3 regions of the Rhodoferax koreensis genome follow, and region 3 is predicted to be linked to each of the others. Evidence: predicted binding sites of a transcription regulator. Region 3 holds the regulator's gene; each other region holds the start of a gene.
The links. The regulator FNR, encoded in region 3, switches genes on or off when oxygen is low (the NO sensors DNR and NnrR bind a similar motif). The targets are predictions, from matches to a motif close to TTGATNNNNATCAA.
Positions count from the first base shown of each region.

Region 1: a site for FNR is predicted at 1,119-1,132, ahead of RD110_RS11195 (universal stress protein). Genes of this name have one in related genera too.
Region 2: a site for FNR is predicted at 1,424-1,437, ahead of RD110_RS26040 (hemerythrin domain-containing protein). Genes of this name have one in related genera too.

Region 1 is NZ_CP019236.1:2,363,652-2,365,916, reverse strand. Features, by position in the region: gene RD110_RS11200 (cyclic di-GMP phosphodiesterase) at 1-952, opposite strand, end outside; gene RD110_RS11195 (universal stress protein) at 1,197-1,640, shown strand; gene RD110_RS11190 (malonate--CoA ligase) at 1,645-2,265, opposite strand, start outside.
Region 2 is NZ_CP019236.1:5,633,579-5,635,843, forward strand. Features, by position in the region: gene RD110_RS26035 (fatty acid desaturase) at 1-797, shown strand, start outside; gene RD110_RS26040 (hemerythrin domain-containing protein) at 876-1,367, opposite strand; gene RD110_RS26045 (phosphoglycerate kinase) at 1,524-2,265, opposite strand, start outside.
Region 3 is NZ_CP019236.1:1,807,176-1,809,440, forward strand. Features, by position in the region: gene RD110_RS08535 (MerR family transcriptional regulator) at 1-247, shown strand, start outside; tRNA gene RD110_RS08540 (tRNA-Pro) at 272-348, shown strand; gene fnr (fumarate/nitrate reduction transcriptional regulator Fnr) at 785-1,573, shown strand; gene RD110_RS08550 (OmpW/AlkL family protein) at 1,651-2,265, shown strand, end outside.

The sequences.
Region 1 (2,265 bases), 560 kb from region 3:
CGTGCGGCGTGAGTGCGTTCACCAGCCGGGCCGGGTTGCACAGGTTGTCGTAGTGGTTGACCAGCGCCAGGATCTTGCTCGCGGCAAGCATCCGGTCGCCGCGCAACTGCGCCGGGAAACCCGAACCATCGACCATCTCGTGGTGCTGGGCGATCGCAGAGAGCACATCGGGCGGCAAATCCATGCGCTGGCCGATCTGCAGGCTGTGCTGCACGTGTTCGCGGTAGAACTGCAACTCGGAGTCCGAAAAGCCGGGATCGGCATACCGCATGCGCTCGGGCAACTGGCTCTTGCCGAGGTCGTGCACCAGCGCCGCCACGCCCAGCGCATGCAGTTCGCCCGTGGGCAGGCCGAGCGCCTTGCCGAGCAGGAGCGAGATCACCATCACATTGACCGGGTGCTCTGCACTGCGGTCGCCCATGGTCTCTGACAGCAGCCGGATGGCCGATTCGCCGTCGCCCAGGATGTCGTTGACACAGCCGCCCACCAGCGCCTGGCTCTGTTCGCGCGCGGCCGCCGGCTTGCTGCCGGCCTGTTCGGCGATGCGGCGGAACTGGCGCATGGCCTCGGTGAACCGACGCTCGCAGACCTGCAGGCTGCGTTGCTGGGCGTTGAGCTTCTCGCGGCGCTGGGCGCGCGCCTGCGCGACTTCGTCCAGGGGCGCCGCGGCCGTGGCCACTGGCGCCAGTTCATCCGCCACAGCCTCCGACGTAACGGCTGGAGACAGGCCGGCCGGTGCGTCACCGACTTGGAAGGCTTCGTGGGGCGTCACCGCTGCCGCGTCGCTCTGAGCGGGAAAATAACGCACCTGGCTCAGGCCGAGCGAGCGGATGGTATTGATCTGCTCTTCGGAGACGATGCGGAAACTGCCCTTGGGAAAGGGGTGGTCCATCCAGCCGAGATCGAGTTGTACGAACAGGCCGCGACGCAGCTGCGCGACATCAATCCACATCGACTGGTTATCTTGCATAGAGCTAAAACAATTTGTGCGCACAAAACATCGAAACATTATGACGCGGGAGAGTGACACATTGTTACTCCGTTCGTCATATCCACGACAGTCGGGCACGCATTTTTGCGAAGTCGCGGCGCGAACCGGCCTGGCAAGCGGTAGACGCTTGACACTTATCAACCCACGGGTGTATGCCCTCGCCTATGCTGGGCCTTCAATCGAAGAATTTCAAAGGAGATGGATCATGTACAAACGCATCCTGGTCGCCACCGATGGCTCCGAGCTTTCCCAGAAGGCGGTGGACAACGCGCTGACGCTGGCCTCCCAGCTCAATGCCGAGGTGGTGGCGCTGAAGGTGGTGCCCCATTACCCGCAGAGCTATTTCGAAGGCTCGGCGCCGATCGACCTGAAAGCCGTGGGCGATATCGAACGCCAGTGGCGCGAAGCCGCGGCGAAGGTGGTGCAGGCCGTTCAGGTGGCCGGCGAGGCGATGGGCGTGAAGGTCCGCCCGGAAACCGCCACATCCGACCTGGTCTCGGAAACCGTGATCGCCACCGCCACGAAGCACGGCTGCGACCTGATCGTCATGGCCTCGCATGGACGCAACGGCCTCAAGCGCCTGTTGCTGGGCAGCGAGACGCAGCAGGTGCTGACGCACTCGCACATTCCCGTGCTGGTGCTGCGCTGAGCGCTCAGGCGAACAAGGCCTTGTATTTTTCGCGCAGCAGGTTTTTCTGAACCTTGCCCATGGCGTTGCGCGGCAACTCGTCGACCACGAAGCAGCGCTTGGGCAGTTTGAAGTTGGCCATGTCGGCCTTGAGCGCGGCCAGGATGTCCTCCGGCAGCAGCCGGGCACCGGCGCGGGCGATCACCACCGCCACGCCCACCTCGCCGAAATCGGGGTGCGGCACACCGACCACGGCGCTCTCGGCCACGCCAGGCAGTTCGTTGATGCGGCCCTCGATCTCGGCCGGATAGACGTTGTAGCCGCCGCTGATGATCAAGTCCTTGCTGCGACCCACGATGGTGACGTAGCCGTCGCCGTCGATGCGGCCCACGTCGCCGGTCTTGAAGAAGCCGTCGGCGGTGAACTCCTCGGCCGTCTTCTCCGGCATGCGCCAATAGCCGTGGAACACGTTCGGCCCCCGGACCTGGATGCCGCCGATCTCGCCCTGCGCCACGGGCTGGCCGGCGTCGTCCACCACACGCAGCTCGACCCCCGGCAACGCAAAACCCACCGTGCCGCCGCGCCGCTCGCCGTCTTCGGCACGGCACGGATTGGAGGTCAGCATCGCCGTCTCGCTCATGCCGTA
Region 2 (2,265 bases), 2.0 Mb from region 3:
TCGGCCGCATTGCCTTCCTGCCATCGCTGACCGCCTACAGCCTGTGGGACGTGGGCCACAACGTCGTGCACCACGGCTTCACCAACCTCAAGGGCGTGGATTTCGTGTGGGCGCCGCTCACGCGCGAGGAATACGATGCGCTGTCGCCATTGGGCCGGCTGATGCAGCGCATCTACCGCAGTGGCTGGGGGCCGGGCATGTACTACATGATCGAGATCTGGTGGAAGAAGATGATGTTCCCGCGCAAGTCGGTCATGGGCTCCACCAACCGCGCCATCTTCACCTGGGACTGCCTGCTCGTCACCGGTTTCGCCGCAGTATGGATCGCCGCCCTGGTGGCCGCCGCGCTGGTCACCGACCAATCGGTCACCCTGCTGCTCCTGCTCGGCTTCGTCGTGCCCATGTTCTTCTGGTTCAACATGATGGGCTTCGTGATCTACGGCCACCACACCCATGTGCGGGTGTCGTGGCATGACGACCGCGCGGTCTGGCAACGGGCCCAGCCCTTCGTCTCGACCACGGTGCACCTCACGTTCCCGGCCCACATCGGCAACATGCTGCACCACATCATGGAGCACACCGCGCACCACGTGGACATGAGCATCCCGCTCTACAAGCTCAAGGCCGCGCAGGCCAAGCTGGAGGAACTGCTGCCGGGCCGGATCGTGGTGCAGCCGTTTTCCTGGCGCTGGTACTTCGACACCGCGCGCGCCTGCAAGCTGTACGACTTCACCCAGAACTGCTGGACCGACTTCAAGGGACGGGCCACGAGCGCCCCCCGGGCGATGCCGGCCTGAGTTGGATCTCGCCGCCATGAAAAAAGCGCCCGCGGGCGCTTTTTTCATGGGCTCGGCACGGCCCCTCGCAGCAGTTCTTCAGGCCTGCGCCGTGTCCCGGGCGCTGGTACACGCGCCGCCACAGCCGTGCACCGGCTCCTTGGGCAGGGCGTCGGGGCTGCTGACCACACCGGTGGCGGGATCGAAGCCGGCACGGCGCAAGTGCAGCGCGAGCGCCGCGTCCATGCTTTGCGCATGCTGGGGAAACCACAGTGCGAGTTCACGGGCCATCTCGCGCACGCTGGCCAGGTCGCCGGCCGCTGCCCGCACCGCACCTTCGCGCATCACCTGCAGCACCACCTTGTGCTGCAGGCTGTGGCAGTTGCCCGAGGCGAAGCGCGTGGCCAGCATCCAGCGGTCTTCCTGGCCGAAATGGTCTTCGGTGTGGGCGATCAGTTGCAGCCAGGCTGCGGGCAGTTGCCCATCGGGCGCGGATTGCACCACCGCGAGCAGATCGACGAATTCGCGGTGGGTGTCGTCCATGAGGGGCAGGTCGAGCGACAGGGCGTCGGACCATTCGAGCTGGGCCATGCGGTTTCTCCAGAGATGAGGCTCTCGGAGCTTAGGGGCCCGGCCGCGCGGGCGCCTTGATCCAGGTCAGCGTCTGGGGCAGGCCTGGTTTTCATGCATGAAATCGGCCTGTCACGCAGAGTGGAGCTGCGTGACAAGCTCATGAATTCATAGCAATCAGCCGGCCGCCCGCTTCTCCAGGATTTCCAGCGCCGGCAGCGTCTTGCCTTCCAGCATTTCCAGGAAGGCGCCGCCGCCGGTGGAGATGTAGCCCACGTCCTTCTCGATGCCGTATTTGGCGATCGCGGCCAGCGTGTCGCCGCCGCCGGCAATGCTGAAGGCCTTGCTTTCGGCGATCGCCCGGGCGATGCCTTCGGTGCCCTTGGAGAACGCGTCGAATTCGAACACACCCACCGGGCCGTTCCAGACGATGGTGCCCGCGGCCTTGAGCTGTGCGGCCAGCTTCGCCGTCGTTTCGGGGCCGATGTCGAGGATCAGGTCGTCCTCGGCCACGTCGGCGGCGGCCTTGACGGTGGCCGGCGCATCGGCGGCAAAGGTCTTGGCCGTGACCACGTCGGTGGGGATCGGCACCTCGGCGCCGCGCGCCTTCATGCCGTCGATCACGGCGCGGGCCTGGTCCAGCAGATCGGGCTCGGCCAGGCTCTTGCCGATCTTCAGGCCGGCGGCCAGCATGAAGGTGTTGGCGATGCCGCCGCCGACGATCAATTGATCCACCTTCTCCGAGAGGGCCTTGAGGATGGTCAGCTTGGTCGACACCTTGGAGCCGGCGACGATGGCCACCAGCGGCCGCTGCGGCTGCGCCAGGGCCTTGGTGATGGCGTCGATCTCGGCGGCCAGCAGCGGGCCGGCGCAGGCGATCTTGGCGTATTCGGCGATGCCGTAGGTCGTGCCCTCGGCG
Region 3 (2,265 bases):
TGCCCGCAACAAGCTGCAGGAGATCGTGCAGGGCGAACGCGACAAGCGGCGCAACGGCGAGGTCATGCTCGACGGCGTAGGCGTTGTGGTGCTGGAAGGTCTGGACCAGGAGGAAGAACTGATCGGCGACAGCTTCCCCGACCCCGAGGCGCTGACCGAGGGCGATGGCGCCATCGCCAGTGCGCAGGTGTCCTGGCTGCGCCGCGAACTGGTCGAAATTCGCGATCTGCTGCTTGAGGCCGATTGAGCGGGTTATAATTCAGGGCTTGATCGGTGTGTGGCGCAGCCTGGTAGCGCACTTGCATGGGGTGCAAGGGGTCGAAGGTTCGAATCCTTTCACACCGACCATAGAAATTCATTGAATCAATGGGCCCGACATGAAAATGTCGGGCCCATTTTCGTTGGGTAAGCGCGACCCGCTGCTGAAAGCACGCCATCTCCCGATGTGAGAAATTTCACGGAAAACTTAACAGCTTGTTATGTAAAAATACGTAACTTGTTGATTCTTTGCCAGGGCCAGTTTTGGCTTAGCCGCGGAAAACTGAAGGAATCTATCACTGTTGCGCATCAACACGGGGCAAGACTTCAACCTGGTTCCTGACGGGTCTACACAGACCGGTTGCTTCAACGCTTTGGGTTACTCGCTCCCTCGCGCTCGTGGCCCTGGGCCTGGTCGCCGCCGCGGCACTCCGCCGCCATGGCGCCGACACCGCCCGCGTTGACCCAGATCAAACCGGTGTTTCCGGTAGTGCACAGAATGTCTGTGCTGCATCAAGAAACACCCATGAGCCATCTACCCAAGAACCAAGTCCGTTGCGCCAACTGTGAACTCGTCGATGTCTGCCTGCCTCCGAGGCTGGATCCCGGCGACATGAAACGCATCGACAAGGTGATCGACAAGCGGCATGCCATCCGACGCGGCGAGTTTCTCTACCGTCAGGGCGATGTCTTCGAATCGCTGTATGCCATCCGGCTGGGCCATTTCAAGACCAGCATCGGCACGCCGGACGGGCGCGTGCAGGTCACGGGTTTTCAGATGGCCGGAGAGGTGATCGGGTTCGACGGCATTGTGGGGGGCCGGCACAGCTGCGACGCGGTTGCGCTGGAGGATGCCCAGGTGTGCAAGATGCCGTTCAACCGCATGGAAGAACTCTCACGCGACATCCCCTCGCTGCAACACCACATCCATCGGCTTCTGGGGCGAGAGATCGTGCGGGATCAGGGCGTCATGCTGTTGCTCGGCGCCATGTCCGCGGACGAGCGCGTGGCCACCTTCCTGTTGAACCTCGTGCAGCGGCTGCATGCGCGCGGATTTGCACAGACGGAACTGGTGCTGCGCATGACGCGCGAGGACATCGGCAGCTATCTGGGGCTGACGCTGGAGACGGTCAGTCGCACGTTTTCCAGGTTCGCGGCCGAAGGCATCCTGCTGGTGAAGCAGCGCCAGATCCAGATCCTTTCCACCGCCGGCCTGCGGCGTGTCGGAAACCTGGACGACACCGGTGCCGATGCCGCACCAAGGCCGCTTGCTGCGTCTGAGCAAGTGGCCAACGTGCCGCTGACTGCGTCTTGATTGATCCCGCACAAGGTCCGTCGGACCTGTAAAGCGTCCAATCCTTGAGAGCGATTGGGCTCTTTCAAAGGATCAAAATGTCAAGACTGAATACGAAGGCCGCCGCCCTTCTGGCCGTGGCGGCAATGGGCTTCACGGCAATGGACGCAGGCGCGCAGGAAACCCCCTGGCTGGTGCGTGTGCGCGCGGTGAACCTGGACAGCGCCAACAAGGACTCGACCGGCCTCGACCTGTCGATCAACAACAAGGTCCTGCCCGAGGTGGACTTCACTTATTTCTTCACTCCCGCATGGGCGACGGAACTGGTGCTCACTTATCCGCAGAAGCAGACCGTGCGCGCAGGCGGCTCGGACATCGGCTCACTCAAGCATCTGCCGCCGACACTCACGCTGCAGTATCACTTCGCGGACCTGGGCAAGTTCAAGCCCTACCTCGGCGCTGGCCTGAACTACACGCGTTTCTCCTCGGTCAAGTTCTCGCCGGCCGTGCAAGCCGCGCTGGACCCCTCGCTCAGCAAGAACAGCTTCGGCCTGGCCCTGCAGGCTGGCTTCGACTATGAGTTCGCGAAGAACACCTATTTCAACTTCGACGTGAAGAAGGTGAAGATCCACACCGACGTGAGTTCTGCCGGCGCCCAGGTCGGCACCTTCAAGGTCGATCCCTGGCTGATCGGCATCGGCATCGGCCGGCGC